DNA from 3 places in the Streptomyces sp. LX-29 genome. Region 3 is predicted to be linked to each of the others. Evidence: riboswitches for the same ligand, from Rfam matches in the RefSeq annotation. Region 3 holds a riboswitch; each other region holds the start of a gene.
What was found. A riboswitch is a leader RNA that binds a small molecule or an ion and turns the genes downstream of it on or off. The one in region 3 is predicted to bind cobalamin.
Positions count from the first base shown of each region.

Region 1 (6,212 bases), 5.4 Mb from region 3:
TCACCGTCACTCCCACCACCTCCGCGTCGATCATCGCAGTGCCCCGGTCCGTGAGCAGCGGCAACACCCACCTCACACTTGCCATGGGCATGTCGATCTTCCGATACGCTACGGAGGCTCTGTCACGCGCATCGCCGTTCCGGGGCCCGTGACGACCGCCGTCCGCGACGGGTCCTCGCCCTTCTGGCCGCCACGCTGACCGCAGTCCTGCCGGCCCAGCCGCAGGCGGCCGGAGCCGGGAAGCCGCGAGGACACGACGTGTCCTCGCACCAGCGGAACGTCGACTGGGACGCGGCGCGCAAGAACGGCGCCGTCTTCGTCTACGTCAAGGCGACCGAGGCCACCTCGTACCGCAACCCCTACTTCAGCCGGCAGTACACCGGCTCCCGGGAGGCGGGGCTGCTGCGCGGGGCGTATCACTTCGCGGTGCCGCACCTGTCCTCCGGACAGACCCAGGCCGCCCACTTCCTCCGGAACGGCGGGGGCTGGACCCCGGACGGCTGGACGCTACCGCCCGCGCTGGACGTGGAGTGGAACCCGTACGACAGACGGAAGCCCTGCTACGGGCTGCGTCGGGCGGAGATGGTGCGCTGGATCGCCGCCTTCAGCGAGGAGGTGCTGCGGCAGACCGGGCGGCGACCGGTGATCTACACCACAACGACGTGGTGGCGGCGGTGCACGGGTGACAGCGCCGCGTTCGGTTCCGGCCACCCCCTGTGGCTGGCCCGCTGGGCCGCCTCGCCGGGCCCGCTGCCGGCGGGGTGGCGACGACCGACCTTCTGGCAGTACGCGGAACGGGGTCGACTGCCGGGTGACCAGAATCTCTTCAACGGCTCGGCGGTGGAGCTGAAGCGGTTCGCAACGGCGTGAATCAGCCGGAATCTCGCACTCCGGAGCGCACCGGACGGCGGCCCACCTGCGGCTCCTCCCGTGTCGTGTCATCCCGACACCCCCGCCAGTTCACCTTCCGTTCACTCACCATCCCTACGGTCGCCATGCCACTGACCACCGAACGATTGCCTGGGTGAATGGAACACATCACGCTTCTCATCGGGATCGTGATCATCACGGCCTTGGTGTTCGACTTTACGAACGGCTTCCACGACACGGCCAACGCCATGGCCACCACCATCTCCACGGGCGCCCTGAAGCCCAAGACGGCGGTGGCCATGTCGGCGGCCCTCAACCTCGTCGGCGCGTTTCTGTCCGTCGAGGTCGCCGCGACCATCTCCAAGGGCATCATCGACGAGTCCGGCATCCAACCCGAAGTGATCTTCGCGGGTCTGGTGGGCGCGATCATCTGGAACCTGCTGACGTGGCTCGCGGGTCTCCCCTCCAGCTCCTCGCACGCGCTCTTCGGTGGTCTGATCGGCGCCACGGTCGCCTCGGTCGGCTTCGGTGCCGTCCACGGCGAAGAGGTCGTCATGAAGGTCCTGATCCCGGCCATCGCGGCCCCGATCGTGGCGGGCCTGGCCACCCTGCTGGCCACCAAGCTGACCTACCGCGCGGCCCGCAAGGCCGACCCGGAGGCGACCGCCAAGGGCTACCGCGCGGGGCAGATCGCCTCGGCCGCGCTGGTCTCCCTCGCGCACGGCACCAACGACGCGCAGAAGACCATGGGTGTGATGACCCTGGCGCTGATCACCGGTGGCGCGCTGGCGCCGGACGCCGACCCGCCGATGTGGGTCATCGCCTCGGCCGGTCTGGCCATCGCCCTCGGCACCTACCTGGGCGGCTGGCGGATCATCCGCACCATGGGCAAGGGCCTCACCGACATCCAGCCGCCGCAGGGCTTCGCCGCCCAGACCGGCGCCGCGGTCACCATCCTGACCTCCTCCCACATCGGCTTCGCGCTCTCCACCACCCAGGTCTGCTCGGGCTCGGTCATGGGCGCGGGCCTGGGCCGCAAGGGCGGCGTGGTCCGCTGGAAGACCGTCGGCCGCATGGTCGCCGCCTGGGGCCTGACGCTGCCGGCCGCCGGTCTGGTCGGCGCCGCCGCGGCGCTGCTGGCCAAGCAGGGTGACATCGGCGTCACCGCGGTCGCCGTGCTCGCCGTCGCCGCCTGCACCGCGATCTGGCTGGCCTCCCGCCGCAAGCCGGTGGACCACACCAACGTCAACGACATGGGTGCGGAGGCCGGCGAGCCGGTGGGCGTCGTCACCGCCGCGCTGCAGTCGGTCGCCCCGCCGCCGGCCGGCCAGGCCGAGCCCGCGACCCCGGCTCCGGCCCAGGCCGCGGTCTGACCCGGCCCCTCACGGCTTCTAGGTAAGGAATCACTGCGATGCAGATCGACTGGGCTGCCCTCGGCCAGGTCTTCGGCGTCACCCTCGTGGTGACCGTCACGATGGTGGGCGTCTTCACCCTCGGCATCCTCGGCACCTCGGCGCGCAAGGCGCGGCCGGAGGGCGCCGACGGCGGGGCGGTCGCCGCCTCGAGCGCCGCGTCCGCGCTCGCGCGGACCGGCGGCTACGCCTGCTACGCGCTGTGCGCGGCGGCCGTGGCCTACGGCATCTACCTCATCGTCAGCGGCTGACCCAACCGCCGCGCGCTTCTCTGTGCCCCGGGACACACGCCCCGGGGCACACGCGTATCCGCACCTCTCCGCGCAGGTCAACAGTGAGTTGACGGCCGTTCCCGCAGCATGGTGGACTTCCGGGGCCAAACGGCGACAGCAGAGGAAGTCCGGTGAGAATCCGGCGCGGTCCCGCCACTGTCACCGGGGAGCGCTCCCCCTCAACAGGGGTCACGGCTCGACGTCATGGTCCACGGCGTCACAGGGCTGGAAGGCCGGGGGCAGCGCGGATCCGGGAGCCAGGAGACTCTGGTCGCCGGTCACGTCGAGCCAGGGCGCGGACCCTGAGTGAGGACACATACGGATGCGTGCCGACCACGCCAGCTACGCGTGCGGCGCCGCCCTCGGCTTCCTCGGTGACCTCGCCGCGGGCGACCCGCGCCGCGGTCACCCGGTGGCCGCCTTCGGGCGCGCCGCCGCGGCCGCCGAGCGGCTGCTGTGGCGCGACCACCGCGCCCACGGCGCGGCGTACACCGCGCTGTGCGCGGGCGGCGCGGCGGCGGCCGCGGCGCTGCTCACCCGCACCGTACGGAACGCCACCGGCTCCCCCGGCGCCGAGGTGGCGCTCACCGCCGCCGCCACCTGGGCGGTGCTCGGTGGCACCTCGCTGCGCCGCGAGGCCGAGACGATCGGGGCGGCGCTCGCCGCCGGGGACCTCGCCGCGGCCCGGGAGCGGCTGCCGCACCTGTGCGGGCGCGACCCGCACGCCCTGGACGAGCAGCAGATCGCCCGCGCGGTCGTCGAGTCCGTCGCCGAGAACACCTCCGACGCGGTGGTGGGCGCCCTGGTGTGGGGCGCGCTCGGCGGCGTGCCCGGCCTGGTCGGCTTCCGCGCGGTCAACACCCTCGACGCGATGGTGGGCCACAGGTCGCCGCGGTACCGACGGTTCGGCTGGGCCTCCGCCCGCCTCGACGACCTCGCCGGCTGGCCCGGCGCACGGCTCACGGCGGCCCTCACCACGGTCGCCGGCCCCGACCCGCGCGGGGCGCGGCGCGCCTGGCGGCGCGACGGGGGCGCTCATCCCAGCCCCAACGCGGGCCCCGTCGAGGCGTCGTTCGCGGGCGCGCTCGGCGTGCGGCTGGGGGGCACACTGGCCTACGGCGGCCGGGTCGAGCACCGGCCGGTGCTCAACGCCGAGGGGCGGCCGGTGGAGTTCCGCGACATCGCCCGCGCGACCCGGCTGTCCGGCCGGGTGGCCGCGCTCGCACTGACCGCCTCGATCGCCGGCCGGCTGGCCGGAGCCGCCGCCCGCTCCGCCCTCCGGGGCGCGCGCGCCGGACGGCGGCCGACCGGCTCCCGGGGAGGAGCCGCATGAACCGCCACGGCGACGGCGGCGACAGCGCAGCGACGGTGCGGCCGGCGGCCGCCGGAAGGAGCCAGGGATGAGCGGGGGCGGCGGACTGCTGGTCGCGGGGACCACCTCGGACGCCGGCAAGAGCGTGGTCACCGCGGGGATCTGCCGCTGGCTCACCCGCAAGGGGGTCAGCGTGGCGCCCTTCAAGGGGCAGAACATGTCCCTCAACTCGTTCGTGACGCGCGAGGGCGCCGAGATCGGCCGTGCGCAGGCCATGCAGGCACAGGCGGCCCGCGTCGAGCCGAGCGCGCTGATGAACCCGGTGCTGCTGAAGCCGGGCGGCGACCGCTCCAGCCAGGTCGTGCTGATGGGCCGGCCGGTGGGCGAGATGAGCGCTCGCGGCTACCACGGCAACCGGCAGAAGGAGCTCTTCGAGCCGGTCGTGGAGTGCCTGGCGGAGCTGCGGCGCACCCACGACGCCGTCATCTGCGAGGGAGCCGGCAGCCCGGCCGAGATCAACCTGCGGCGCACCGACATCGTGAACATGGGGATCGCGCGGGCGGCGCGTTTCCCGGTGGTGGTGATCGGGGACATCGACCGCGGCGGGGTCTTCGCGCAGTTCTTCGGCACGACGGCGCTGCTCGCGCCCGAGGACCAGGAGCTGGTCGCGGGCTATCTGGTCAACAAGTTCCGGGGCGATGTGACGCTCCTGGAGCCGGGGTTGGACATGCTGCACGGGCTGACCGGGCGTCGTACGTTCGGCGTGCTGCCGTACGCGCACGGCCTCGGCATCGACGAGGAGGACGGACTGCGGGTCTCGCTGCGCGGCACGGTCCGGGAGTCCGTCGTGGCCCCGCCGCACGGAGCCGACGTGCTGCGGGTGGCGGTCGCCGCCGTCCCGCTGATGTCCAACTTCACCGATGTCGACGCGCTGGCGGCCGAACCGGGCGTGGTGGTGCGGTTCGTGGACCGGCCCGAGGAGCTCGTCGACGCCGACCTGGTGGTGGTGCCCGGCACCCGCGGCACCGTGAAGGCGCTGGCCTGGCTGCGCGAGCGCGGGCTCGCGGACGCGATCGCCCGGCGGGCCGCGGAGGGCCGCCCGGTGCTGGGCGTCTGCGGCGGCTTCCAGGCGCTGTCCGAACACATCGAGGACGAGGTCGAGTCGAAGGCCGGGCGGGTCGAGGGGCTCGGGCTGCTGCCGGTGCGGGTGCGCTTCGCGCGGGAGAAGACCCTGGCCCGACCCGTGGGCGAGGCGCTCGGCGAGCGGGTGGAGGGTTACGAGATCCACCACGGCGTCGCCGAGGTGCTGGGCGGCGAGCCCTTCCTGGACGGCTGCCGCGTCGGCTCCGTGTGGGGCACGCACTGGCACGGCTCGCTGGAGAGCGACGGCTTCCGCCGGGCGTTCCTGCGCCGCGTCGCCGCGGACGCGGGCCGGTCCTTCGTCCCCGCCCCGGACACCTCCTTCGGCGCCCTGCGCGAGGAGCAGTTGGACCGGCTCGGCGACCTGGTCGAGGAGCACGCCGACACGGACGCACTGCTGCGGCTGATCGAGGACGGGGTCCCCGAGGGGCTGCCGTTCATACCCCCGGGGGCACCGTGAACGCCCCCAGTGCACCACCCGCGCCCTCCCCGCACGCGCGGGGAGATGACAGACACGCCGCCCACGGCAGGAGAGACGGCGGAGTCACCCCCGCACGCGCGGGGACATCACTGCCCGTCTGCTTCCCACCGCGCGAGCGCATCGCCACAGCAGAGCGAGAAACCCCCGAAGGAGTGATCAACGCGTGACGACCACCCCCTATCCGCTCACCGCGATCGTCGGCATGGCGGATCTACGGCTCGCGTTGCTGCTCAACGCGGTCAGCCCCGCTGTGGGGGGCGTGCTCATCCGCGGCGAGAAAGGCACGGCCAAGAGCACTGCGGTGCGCGCGTTGTCCACCGTTCTCCCCGGCGTGTCCGTCATCGACGGGTGCCGGTTCAGCTGCGACCCGGCCGTGCCCGATCCCCAGTGCCCCGACGGGCCACACGAGGTGGGAGCCGGCGCCACGCGGCCGACGCGGTTGGTCGAGCTGCCCGTAGGCGCGTCCGAGGACCGGGTCGTCGGCGCGCTGGACATCGAGCGGGCGCTGTCGGAGGGCGTGAAGGCCTTCGAGCCGGGCCTGTTGGCCGCCGCGCACCGCGGCATCCTCTACGTGGACGAGGTGAACCTGCTCGCCGACCACCTTGTGGACGTGCTGCTGGACGCCGCCGCCATGGGCTCCTCCTACATCGAGCGGGAAGGCGTCTCCGTACGGCACGCGGCGCGCTTCCTGCTCGTCGGGACCATGAATCCGGAAGAGGGCGAGC
Region 1 is NZ_CP089746.1:6,267,282-6,273,493, reverse strand. Features, by position in the region: gene LRS74_RS26440 (class II aldolase/adducin family protein) at 1-34, opposite strand, end outside; gene LRS74_RS26435 (GH25 family lysozyme) at 196-870, shown strand; gene LRS74_RS26430 (inorganic phosphate transporter) at 1,029-2,243, shown strand; gene LRS74_RS26425 (hypothetical protein) at 2,282-2,533, shown strand; cobalamin riboswitch at 2,674-2,822, shown strand; gene LRS74_RS26420 (cobalamin biosynthesis protein) at 2,877-3,887, shown strand; gene LRS74_RS26415 (cobyric acid synthase) at 3,955-5,466, shown strand; gene LRS74_RS26410 (putative cobaltochelatase) at 5,690-6,212, shown strand, end outside.
Region 1: another riboswitch for cobalamin. It lies ahead of LRS74_RS26420 (cobalamin biosynthesis protein); the one in region 3 lies ahead of LRS74_RS03735 (hypothetical protein).

Region 2 (6,212 bases), 1.7 Mb from region 3:
CAGGTCCCGGATGTCCTGCGGCACCCAGTTGAAGTCCTGGACCGAGCCGTTGGACTCGCGCAGCGCCTCACGGGTCTGCGCGTCCCAGACGCCGAGCTTCTTCAGGTCGTCGATCAGGTAGGAGTTCACCTGGAGGAACTCGCCGCTGAGCGTCTCGCGCTTGAACAGGTTGGAGACCTGCGGCTCGATGCACTCGTACACGCCCGCGATGGAGGCGATGGTGGCGGTCGGGGCGATCGCCAGCAGCAGCGAGTTGCGCATACCGGTCTGTGCCATCCGGGTGCGCAGCGCCTCCCAGCGCTCCGGCCAGGTCCGCCGCGCGGCGGCGTAGTGGTCCGGGTGCAGCACGCCGCGGGCGGTGCGGGTCTCCTCCCAGGCCGGGTGCGGGCCGTGCCGCTCGGCGAGGTCGCAGGAGGCCTCGTAGGCGGCCAGCATGATGCGCTCGGAGATCCTGGTGGAGAGCTCCTTGGCCTCGGCCGAGTCGAACGGCAGCCGCAGCTTGAAGAACACGTCCTGAAGGCCCATCAGGCCCAGACCCACCGGCCGCCAGCGGCTGTTGGACGCCCCGGCCTGCTCGGTCGGGTAGAAGTTGATGTCCACGACGCGGTCGAGGAAGGTGACGGCGGTGCGGACGGTGGCGTCCAGTCGCTCCCAGTCCATCTGCCCGTCGGCGCCGAGGTGCGCGGAGAGGTTGACCGAGCCGAGGTTGCAGACGGCGGTCTCGCCGTCGTTGGTGACCTCCAGGATCTCCGTGCAGAGGTTGGAGGAGTGGATGACCTTGCCGGGCTCGGCGGTCTGGTTGGCGGTGCGGTTGGCGGCGTCCTTGAACGTCATCCAGCCGTTGCCGGTCTGCGCCAGGGTGCGCATCATCCGGGCGTACAGCACGCGCGCGGCGATGGTCTTGACGGCCTTGCCCTCGGCCTCGGCCTTGCGGTAGGCGGCGTCGAACTCCTCGCCCCACAGGTCCACCAGCTCCGGCACGTCGGCCGGGGAGAACAGCGACCACTCGGCGTCGGTCTCGACGCGGCGCATGAACTCGTCCGGGATCCAGTGCGCGATGTTGAGGTTGTGGGTGCGGCGGGCCTCCTCACCGGTGTTGTCCCGCAGCTCCAGGAACTCCTCGATGTCCGCGTGCCAGGACTCCAGGTAGACGCAGGCCGCGCCCTTGCGCCGGCCGCCCTGGTTGACGGCGGCGACGGAGGCGTCGAGGGTGCGCAGGAACGGCACGATGCCGTTGGAGTGGCCGTTGGTGCCGCGGATCAGCGAACCGCGGGCCCGGATCCGGGAGTAGGACAGGCCGATGCCGCCGGCGTGCTTCGACAGCCGCGCCACCTGGTGGTAGCGGTCGTAGATCGAGTCCAGCTCGTCCAGCGGGGAGTCCAGCAGATAGCAGGAGGACATCTGCGGGTGGCGGGTGCCGGAGTTGAAGAGCGTGGGGGAGCTGGGCAGGTAGGAGAGCGAGCTGGTGAGGCCGTACAGCTCGCAGACGTCCTCCAGCGCCCGCTCGGAGAGGTCCTCGGCCAGACCGCAGGCCACACGCAGCAGGAAGTGCTGCGGGGTCTCGACCACCTGACGGGTGATCGGGTGGCGCAAAAGGTAGCGGCTGTGCAGGGTGCGCAGGCCGAAGTAGCCGAAGCGGTCGTCGGCGCCGTCGGCGACGGTCTTCTCCACCAGCGCGTCCAGCCGCGCGGCGTGGGCGCGGACGAACGCGACGGTGGTGTCGGCGATCAGGCCCTCGCGGTGCCCGACCTCGACGGAGGCGGAGAAGGAGACCGCACCCTGCCCGGCCGCCTCCTCCGCGATGGCGATGGTCAGCAGGCGCGCGGCGAGCCTGGAGTACTCGGGCTCCTCGGCGATCAGGCCGGCGGCCGCCTCGATGGCGAGGGTGCGCAGCTCCGCTTCGTCGGAACCGGCGTGGCGGCCGCGCAGGGCGGCGGCCGCGACCTTGCCGGGGTCGGTGGCGGGCAGGTCCGCGGTGAGGTCCGTCAGAGTGCGCAGCAGGGCGGTGCCCGGTGCGTCGGCTACGGCCTTCGGGTCCGCTGCCTCTGAGACCGGATCGGCGGGCGCGATGGTCACGGGATGCTCTCCCTCGCTCGGCTGGGGGCCTGCGGAGGGGTGGTGCGCGATGGCCGCGTGCGGGCATGCCGAACCGAACGGAAGGCACACCGCGCAGCGTCCACCTGCCCAACCCACGAGGCCCGGACGTCTTCGAGGCTGTCGGCAGGTCGTCGGACTCACATGTACGCAAAAAGGCACACGTACACCGTTGCGGGACAGTTCCGGATTCGCACCGGATTCCCCTGCGACGACAGCGAGGATGAGCATACATCTTGTGTTGACCTTCGCATGCGCCCCCACATGTTGTGTCCCGTGGTTACGCGTTTCGCACTGTCGTGCTACTCCCGGTGGGTGTGGCAGCGCGCTGGCGTACGCGCCGGGGGCGGGTCCGGCGCGCGGCGCACAAGGCCCGGGGCGCGCTGTTCCGCCGGTGGCACGGGGCATCCGCGGGGTCGGCACACGGCATGCAGAGGGGGCGCGGCGAGCCTGCCGCGCCCCTGCCCCTCCACGCTACCGCGCCGCCGTGCCCTCATCCCTCCGGCGAGAGCTCCAGAGCGAAGGTGATCAGTGTGAGACCGGGCACTACGGACCAGTCCCGCTCGGGTGTGCGAACGAAGCCGAGTCGCTCGTAGAGCCGGTGGGCGGCCGTCATGTCGGTCTGACTGGACATCACGACACGCTCCCGCCGCAGCTCGCGGGCGCGCCGCAGACAGGCGCGCACCAGCGCCTCCGCGGCGCCCCGGCGGCGCGCGGCGGACCGCACGGCCAGCATGCGGAACTCCGCCTCGCCGGGGCGCGCCAGGTTCGCGTACGCCCCTCCCTCACCCACGAAGGCGACCGCGCCGAGGAGCGGGCCGCCGGCCGCGTCGGCGGCCACCAGCACGTCGCAGTGGCGGGCCCGGTGCCGGGCGTCGCGCAGCTCGGCCAGATAGGGGCTGTCGGCCCCGCGATGCAGCAGTCCGTCTCCGAGGTAGACCTCCACGGTGAGCTCCCCGACCTCGTCCAGCTCCTCGTCCCGCGCGTTCCTGACGATGATGTCCATAGACCGCAGTGTGGCGTGGTGGAGAGGGTGCGCGCCCCGGTGACCCCTGATGCGGCGGGCGTATGGAGTCGCCGGCCGGCGCCCCGGGCATCGATCGCGCCCCGGGACCGGGACCGGTTGTCGGGCCTCGGTGTGCTCGGTGTGCTCGGCCGCGGTGGCGAGGGGTCGGGGGCGGGGTGGCCGGTCGCGACCCTTCACGAGCTCGGGGGAATGATGCGCGGACGCGGACGGTTGGGCTTGACGGCGGGACGACGGCGACGGGGGTGATCATGGTGGCGGTGCCGACCGGGGGCGTCTTCGCCCGGCATCTGAGGCGACGACACGCGCGGGCGCCGCGACGCGGGTGCGGCTCGAGCGCGCCGCACCCGGTGGCGCCGTGTGGGCCGGGCCGACAACGGGGAGGGGTCGGCCCGGCCCACACGGACGGCGTGTGACGGGGTCAGTGCCCGCCGGGGGCGCCCGCCGTCGCCGGCGGCAGCTCGGCGGCGACGCCCGGGTCGCCCGCGTCCGCCGTGTAGTCCTCGGGCGAGGTCTCGTCCACGCCCTGGGGCGCCTTCAGCGCCCGCAGCACCAGGGTCAGGGCGACGGTGACGACGACGTTGAGGACGAAGGCGGTCAGACCGATGTAGCCGATCTCGCCGATGCCCGGAATCTCCTTCTGGCTGCCGCCGAAGTGCTTCTGGGTGGGGCTGGCCACGCCGTACGCCGCGACGGTGCCGTAGACCATGCCGACCGCCCAGCCGGCCAGCAGCGCCCAGCGGTGGAACCAGCGGGTGAACAGGCCGCCCACCAGCGCCGGGAAGGTCTGCAGGATCCAGATGCCGCCCAGCAGCTGGAAGTTGATCGCGACGGTCTTGTCCATGGTGAGGACGAAGGCCAGCGCGCCCACCTTCACCAGCAGCGACACCAGCTTGGAGACCTTGGTCTCCTGCGCGGGCGTGGCGTCCGGCCGCAGGAAGTCCTTGTAGATGTTGCGGGTGAAGAGGTTGGCCGCGGCGATCGACATGATCGCCGCCGGGACCAGCGCGCCGATGCCGATCGCGGCGAAGGCCACCCCCGCGAACCAGTCCGGGAACATGTCCTCGAACAGCTGCGGGATGGACAGCTGCGCGTTGTCCACCTTCACGCCCGCCGCGATCGCCATGAACCCGAGCAGCGCCAACAGCCCCAGCATCAGCGAGTACAGCGGCAGGATGGTGGTGTTCCGGCGGATCACCTCGCGGCTGCGGCTGGAGAGCGTCGCGGTGATCGAGTGCGGATACATGAACAGCGCCAGCGCCGAGCCGAGCGCCAGGGTGGCGTAGGCCCACTGCGAGGCCTCCCCTGGGGCCAGCGCGCCGCGTGGCTTCCCGGCGTCGTTGGTCTGGGAGAGGGCGTCACCGGCCTTGGCGAAGATGTCGTCGAAGCCACCGAGCTTGATCGGGATGTAGATGATCGCCACCGCGATGACGAGGTAGATCAGGGCGTCCTTGACGAAGGCGATGAGCGCGGGGGCGCGCAGCCCGGAGGAGTAGGTGTACGCGGCGAGCACGCCGAAGGCGATGAGCAGCGGCAGGTCCTTGATGAACCAGTTGGTGTTCTCCCCGCCGCCGACCCCCATCACGTCCAGCACCGCCTGGATGCCGACGAGCTGGAGCGCGATGTACGGCATGGTGGCCAGCAGGCCGGTGACCGCCACGGCCAGCGACAGCCCCTTGGAACCGTAGCGCCCGCGCACGAAGTCGGCGGTGGTGACGTACCCGTGCTTGTGCGACACCGACCACAGCCGGGGCAGGAAGGTGAAGATCAGCGGATAGACGAGGATGGTGTACGGCACGGCGAAGAAGCCGGCCGCGCCCGCCGTGTAGACCGCCGCCGGGACGGCCACGAAGGTGTAGGCGGTGTAGAGGTCGCCACCGAGCAGGAACCAGGTGATCCAGGTGCCGAAGCTGCGTCCGCCCAGGCCCCATTCGTCCAGGTTCTCGGAGTTCTCGGCGGCCCGCCAGCGCGCGGCCATGAAGCCCATGACGGTGACGCCGAGGAAGAAGAAGATGAAGACGGCGAGCGCGACGCCGTTGACGTCGTCGCTCATCGCTCCGCCCCCGCCTCACGCGCGGCCCGCGCCGCCCGCTGCTCCCGGCGGACCAGGACATAGGCGACGGTCGTGAGCACGGCCGATATCAGCACCCACAGCATCTGGTACCAGTAGAAGAACGGGATGCCGATGAAGGACGGGTCCGTCCTGGCGTACGAGTCGACCCACAGCATCGCGACGAACGGAACGAACAGACAGACGCCGGCCACCACGCGCGAGGGCGTGATGACCGGTCTTGTGTCCCGTGACCCGGATGGTCGGGTGGTGGCTGGCATGGCGGCGCTCCGTCCCGTCGACTGATCACCTGCTTAATGCGCAGGAAATCTAGGCCAGCCGTACCGTGGCCGTCACTACCTGTCCGCATATCGGTATGGCAAACAGTGCCGCCGACGGGGCGTCAACAGTGCTCGTACCAGGGGCGAATAGCGGCGGCTTGTCGCGGCTCGCGTCGGTGAGGGCGCGCCGGGGTCACTCGCCGGGGCGTTGCAGCCGGGCCACGAACTTGTAGCGGTCGCCCCGGTAGACCGAGCGCACCCACTCCACCGGTTGGCCGTTGGTGTCCAGCGAGTGGCGGGAGAGCATCAGCATGGGCAGCCCCACGTCGGTGCCCAGCAGCCCGGCCTCGCGGGGCGTGGCCAGCGAGGTCTCGATGGTCTCCTCCGCCTCCGCCAGGCGCACGTCGTACACCTCGGCGAGCGCCGTGTACAGGGAGGAGTACTTCACCAGGCTGCGCCGCAGCGCCGGGAAGCGCTTGGCGGACAGATGGGTGGTCTCGATCGCCATCGGCTCGCCGCTGGCCAGCCGCAGCCGCTCGATGCGCAGCACCCGGCCGCCCGGGGCGATGTCCAGCAGCCCGGCGAGCCGGTCGTTGGCGGTGACATAGCCGATGTCCAGCAGCTGCGAGGTGGGCTCCAGGCCCTGGGCCTTCATGTCCTCCGTGTAGGAGGTCAGCTGGAGCGCCTGGGAGACCTTTGGTTTGGCGACAAACGTCCCCTTGCCCTGGATGCGCTCCAGGCGCCCCTCCACCACCAGCTCCTG
Region 2 is NZ_CP089746.1:2,556,901-2,563,112, reverse strand. Features, by position in the region: gene LRS74_RS10860 (ribonucleoside-diphosphate reductase subunit alpha) at 1-2,076, opposite strand, end outside; cobalamin riboswitch at 2,202-2,342, opposite strand; gene LRS74_RS10855 (GNAT family N-acetyltransferase) at 2,588-3,100, opposite strand; gene LRS74_RS10850 (sodium:solute symporter family protein) at 3,540-5,171, opposite strand; gene LRS74_RS10845 (DUF3311 domain-containing protein) at 5,168-5,449, opposite strand; gene LRS74_RS10840 (GntR family transcriptional regulator) at 5,643-6,212, opposite strand, start outside.
Region 2: another riboswitch for cobalamin. It lies ahead of LRS74_RS10860 (ribonucleoside-diphosphate reductase subunit alpha); the one in region 3 lies ahead of LRS74_RS03735 (hypothetical protein).

Region 3 (6,212 bases):
GACTTGCCGGAGCCGTTGCGCCCCATGAGGGCGGTGACCTCGCCGCGGCGTAGCCGCAGGTCCACCTCCCGTACGGCGACGGTGTCGCCGTAGGCCACCACGAGCCGCCGCGCGGTGAGCGCCGGCTCCCCGGGCGGGGCGGGCGCCGGCCGCGGCGGAGCGTCGGCGAGCCGTGCGCGCAGCCCGGCCGCCCGGCGACGGGCGTCGCGCACGGACAGCGGCAGCGGCTCCCAGCCGGCGAGCCGGCCGAGGCGCACCACCGGGGGCGCGACGTCGGACTCGCGCATCAGCTCGGCCGGTTCGCCCTCGCGGATCCGCCCGTCGACGCCGACCTGCACGAGTCGGTCGGCGTACTGGAGCACCCGCTCCATGCGGTGCTCGGCGACCAGGACGGTGGTGCCCAGGTCGTGCACCAGTCGGGTGATGGCGGCGAGCACCTCCTCGGCGGCCGTGGGGTCGAGCGCCGAGGTGGGCTCGTCCAGCACCAGCACGCGCGGATGGGCGGTGAGCACGGCCCCGATGGCGACCCGCTGCTGCTGCCCGCCGGAGAGGGTGCGGAGCGGACGGTGCCGCAGCTCGGCGATGCCCAGCAGGTCCAGGGTCTCCTCGACGCGCTTGCGCATGGTCTCCGGCGGAATCGCCAACTGCTCCATGGCGTAGGCGAGCTCCTCCTCGACCGTGTCGGTGACGAACCCGGCCAGCGGGTCCTGGCCGACCACGCCGACCAGGTGCGCGAACTCCTGCGGCGGCCGGTCCTCGGTGCCGATGCCGTCGACGCTGACCCGGCCCCGCAGATGGCCGCCGGTGAAGTGCGGCACCAGTCCGTTGACCGCGCCCAGCAGCGTGGACTTGCCCGCTCCGGTCCGTCCGGTGACCAGGCACAGCTCGCCCTCGCCGATGTGCAGGTCCACTTCGCGCAGCGCGGGGCGCACGGCTCCGGTGTAGCTGAAGGTCACCTGGTCGAAGCGGATCACGCGACGGTCTCCCGGAGGTTCTGGCGGTCGTGGGGGTGCTGGGGGTCGTGGGGGTTCTGGCGGTCGTGGGGGTGCCGGCGGTCGTCGTGGGGGTGCTGAGGGCCGTCGGGAAGCCGGCGGTCGTCCCGCCCGGTCCCGGTGGGGCTCGGCAGCGGGCGGGGCGGGGCGGGCGTCAGCCAGGCGGGCAGCGCGCCCAGCAGCACCGCCAGCGCGGGCAGCGGCTCCACCTCGGGCCAGGTCAGCGGTGACAGCGAGGGGTAGAGGGAGGCGGCGTCGGTGCGCGAGACGACGTACATCAGGACGGCCGCGGCGATGCCGGAGGCAGCGGTGAGCCACTCGGCGGCGCGCCAGGGATCCGGCCGGTAGCTGGAGCGGCTGACCCGTCGGCCGCCGAGGGCGAACCCGCAGCCGGCAAGCGCCAGCCCGGCCAGCAGCAGCGGGGTGCCGAGGTACGGCGGGGTGCTGGCGCCCATCGCCCCGTACAGCCCGGCGCACACGCCCAGCAGGCCGCAGACGACCAGCGTGCCGGTGAGCCGTCGGGCGCGCGGTGCGGTGCGTCCGGTGCGGCCGTACCCGTGCGAGGCCATGGCGGCTGCCAGGGCCAGCGAGCGGTTCATCGCGTCCTCCAGGACGGGGATCACGATGCCGCGCAGCGCGCCGACACCCTTGCCCTGCCCGCCCCTCAGCAGTCGTGCCCGGCGCACCCGTTGGACGCTCTCGACGAGCTGGGGCGCCACGGTGAGGGTGATGACGACGGCGGTGCCGACCTCGTAGAGCGCGCCGGGCAGGGCCTTGAGCATCCGCTTGGGATTGGCCAGGGCGTTGGCCGCGCCCACGCAGATCACCATGGTGGCCAGCCTCAGTCCGTCGTAGAGCCCGCCCAGCAGCTGTTCGGCGGCGACCGGGCCGAACAGCCGGATGCCGGCGGCCCAGTGGGGCAGTGGGATCTCGGGCAGGGTGAAGAGGACGGTGTCCCCCTGCCCGCCGCCGAAGACGATCCTGAAGACCACCCGCATGACGACGATGAAGGCGCCGAGCAGCAGATACATCCGGAAGGCCAGGGCCCAGGGCGCGTCGGTGCGGCGCTGGGCCACCACCAGCGCCGCCACCGCGAGGATCATCAGCAGCAGCACCGGGTTGGCGGTGCGGCCGGCGGTGGCGGCCAGCCCGAGCGCCCAGAGCCACCAGGCACCGGGGTGGACCGCCCGGGGCAGGGGGCGGAGCCGTGCGATCACCGGGTGCGGTCCTGCGTGCCCGCCGCGCGGCGGCGCCAGGCGGTGACGCCCGCGAAGGCGGCCAGGGCGGCCGCGGCGCCGGCTCCGAGCAGGGTTCCGGTGGGGATGTCGCTGTCGTGGGCGGCGGTCTCCACCGGCTGCTCCTCGCCGCCGGTCCAGTCGGCGGCCTCGGTCGGGCTGGGCGGCGCCTTGGGGTCGGACGGGGCGGCCGGGCCCGCGGCGGAGGGGGAGCCGCTCGGGCGCGCCCGGCCCGCCGGTCCCTCCTCGTCGGCCTGCCGCTCGCCCCCGTCGCGGGCGGCGTCCGGGTCGTCGGCGTCGGCGTCGTCGGTCTGGTCCTGATCACCGGAGGCGGGTCGCCGGTCGGGCCGCTCGTCTCCGGTCCGCGGCGCGTCCTCGGCGCCTCCGTCGCCGCCCCGGCCCGCGCCGTTGCCCGGGTCCGTGCCCGGAGCCGGGCCCGGGTCCACACCGTCGCCCTGACCGGAGCCGGAACCCCCGCCGCCGGGCTGGGGCTTGGAGGGCGGTGCGGGCGGGGTGGACGGGGCGGGCCGCCGGGGCGCGACGCGGGGCTCGGCCGCCTCGTCCGCCTCCCGGTCGAGCGAGAACGACCATCCTTCGAAGCTGCCGGTGGGCGGGGTGCGGTAGGTGGCGCCGTACTGGCTGTAGCTCCACCGGCCGCCGTTGGGCGCGTGCCAGTACGACCAGTAGGCCCGGGTCGGCGGGGTGTCGATGCACGGCTCGCTCTCCGGCCCCGGCTTGTTCTCCAGCCGGCAGATGAATGCCTCGCCCCACCGGTTGGTGCCGGTGACGTGGATGCCCGCGGCCTTCAGGGCTGCCAGCCCGGTGGCCTGGCGGCCCACCGCGCAGCGCACGATGGTGGTGCCGCCCAGCTCGCGGAAGTCGACGACGACGGTGACGCCGTTCGCGTCGGGGCAGAAACCGGGCCGTCCGCGGCTGGTGTCCACGGCGGCGGCGCTTCCGGCCGCCGCGAGCCCCCACCCGGCCACGGCGAACAGCAGCGCGAGCACGGCGAGGTACGCGCGTAACGCACGGGCCATCTGAGGGAGCCCTTCGGTCCGGGGCCCGAGTCGAGGCGTCCCCGCGCGCCCTCGCCGCGACGACGCGGAACCGAGGGGCTCAAGGCTCCACGCTGCAGACCGTGACAGTGGGAAGCGGTGCACGTATCGCGCCGGGCGGTCCGACTCGCGGCGAAGAGGCTCTCCGCCGCTCACGGTTGCAGGTCAGTGCCGGATTCCCACCGGCTTTCCCCAGTCGCGTACGCATGAAGTTGTATCGCCCGTATGGTCGGGCTGCGAACGAGTGTACGCCCGCCGCGTCCGGGCCGGAATCCCCTTTCCGGCCCGGATGGTGACGGTTCGTCAGTCGATTTGGCCAGTGTCGGTCGAGTCGGTGTCGGTCGAGTCGGTGTCGGTCGAGTCGGTGTCGGTCGAGTCGGTGTCGAGCGCCGGCACGGGGCGCGGCCGACCGTCCGCGTCGATCGCGACGAACGCCAACTCGGCGGTGGCCACCTCGGCTACCGGCCCGGAGGTGTTCCAGCGCTCGGCGGTGACCCGTACGACCACCACCATCGAGGTGCGTCCGGCGCGGAGCAGTTCGGCGTGGATGGTGAGCAGGTCGCCGGCCCGGACCGGAGCGAGGAAGCTCATCCGGTTCACCGACACCGTGACCGCGGGGCCGTCGGCGTGGCGGCCGGCCGCGGCGGCGGCCGCGTCGTCGATGAGCTTCATCACGACCCCGCCGTGGATGGTGCCGTAGAGGTTGGTGTCGTGCTCGCTCATGATGTGGGCGAGCGTGACCCGGGAGTCGGCAGGCGCCTTGTGGGCCCGGCCGACCGTGGTGGTGCGGCCCATTGAGGGAGCCTCAGCTTTCGATGGGAGACCCGCGGCCCTGAGCCGCGAGCCACCGACAGGTGGTGTGGCCCGCGAGCTACCGGCGGGTCGTGGGCCCGGGAATCCGCGTCCGGGAGTGGTCGGCCCTCGGGAGGGCGCCGTCCCCGTCGAGGTCGTCGACGGGGTCGTCCCCGTCGACGACGTCAACGGCGACCGGGATCCCGCCGAACCCGACGGCCCGCCCCGCCACTTGGCCGCAGTCCTGCCGGGGGTGGTCGTACACGGTGGCCTGGGGCACGGAACTCTCCTTCGCGAGTCACGGTCACCCGGGACCGGACGAGGGCGCGAAGGGACGGCGGGACACGGCACCCGCTCCGGGTGCGCCCGCCGCACCGCCGACCCGTCCCTCGATGGTCGCCGAGATCCGCCACGCGCCCATCCGGCGCGCGGGCAGTGGCAGGTCTTCGGACTCGCGGGCACGCCTCGTGTCGTACGAGGCTCCTACTGGCCGTCGCTTCCCAGACCCGGCCGGGCCCAGTGCGTATGACGGCGGTCGTTCCCACTCACCGCTGCGGGGCAGTCCCGGACTTCCACCGGGTTCCCTCTTACGACGCGTCCCGCCTGGCGGACGGGGCGAACCAGCTGCACGGGCAACGTAATCACAGCGGGCGGCGGACGGAAAGGCGTTCCTGATGCGGAGATCACATACCGGCCGCCCCGCAGGTCGCATACGGTGCCGTCAACCGAGGTGGCAAGGGTGAGGAGACGGCAGTGGCAGACGAGACGACGGTGACCGACGGGGCGCTGATCGCGGCCCTGGGCGAGGCGGAGCCGCGGGTGGACCCGCGGGCGTACACGGCGCCGACGTCGGTGGTGATCGGCGACGTCACCCTGGCCGCGGGCAGCAGCGTCTGGTACCACGCGGTGCTCCGGGCCGACTGCGGCCCGATCGTGCTGGGCGCCGACAGCAATATTCAGGACAACTGCACCGTTCACGTCGATCCGGGCTTTCCGGTCACCGTCGGCGAGCGGGTGACCGTCGGGCACAACGTGGTGCTGCACGGGTGCACCGTCGAGGACGACGTGCTGGTCGGCATGGGCGCGACCGTCCTCAACGGGGCCAGGATCGGCGCCGGGTCCCTGATCGCCGCCCAGGCGCTGGTCCCCCAGGGCATGGTGGTGCCGCCGGGCTCCCTGGTGGCCGGAGTGCCCGCCCGGGTCAAGCGCGAGCTGACCGCGGAGGAGCGGGAGCACATCAAGATCAACGCCCAGATGTACCTCGGACTCGCCACGACCCACAGGGAGAAGCTGCGCCGGCGCCCGGCGTGACCGACCGCCCGGCCCGACCCACCCGACGGCCCGCTACCGACAGCCCTTGCCGACACTCCTGACCGACGCCTCCGGCCGGCGCCCGTGACCGGCCCCCAGGAGGCCCCGGACCGGCCACGGCGGGCGACCGGACCGCGCCACGCCAGGCCCGTCGCCGACACCCGGCGACGGAGCGGGGCGGCCGGCTCGCACGCGCCGACTCGGAGCGGGAAGCCCGGGTCGCACGCACGCGCTCGGAGCGGGGCGGCCGCGCAGCCCGCGCACCGGCGTCGGGCGCGGCTACCGTCCGGCCACGGCCGGTGCTTCGGCGGCTCTCCGCCGGGAGCCACGCCCCCTCCGCGGCCGCGGCCACGGCGGTGTCCCGCCCACGAACGGTGGGCGGCCGGCGGGGCCGGGTGACCCGCACGCGCGCGACGGCCGCCGTCGACGTCCGGGACCAGGTGCCGGCGGACTCGGACTCCGGGACGACCCGCACGGAGCGGCGAAGGGCGACGGAGGCGAGCGGACACCCCACCGCACGCCGGTGTGGGGGCGCGAGCGGACACCGGGCTCCGGAATCGCCCACACACCGGCGGGCGGCGGCCGTGTGCGGGCACGGACGGCAGCCGCGCCATCGGCGCGGCCATCAACAGGAACGAGGATCCGCCCGCATACCGGCGGGGCGGCGCGAGACGTCGGGCCTGGGGCGCCGCGGGCGCCCCGCTCCGTACCACGCGGCCCGACCCCGCGTCGGCGGCGAGCCCGCCCAGCCGGTCGCGGCCGGCCGCGGCCGGGGCGGCCTCGTCGGGCCGGCGGTCCAACCGGCGGCGACCGCCGGGACTTCGGGC
Region 3 is NZ_CP089746.1:836,711-842,922, forward strand. Features, by position in the region: gene LRS74_RS03715 (ABC transporter ATP-binding protein) at 1-974, opposite strand, end outside; gene LRS74_RS03720 (energy-coupling factor transporter transmembrane component T) at 971-2,209, opposite strand; gene LRS74_RS03725 (hypothetical protein) at 2,206-3,264, opposite strand; cobalamin riboswitch at 3,381-3,522, opposite strand; gene LRS74_RS03730 (acyl-CoA thioesterase) at 3,586-4,077, opposite strand; gene LRS74_RS03735 (hypothetical protein) at 4,154-4,354, opposite strand; cobalamin riboswitch at 4,494-4,714, opposite strand; gene LRS74_RS03740 (gamma carbonic anhydrase family protein) at 4,846-5,385, shown strand.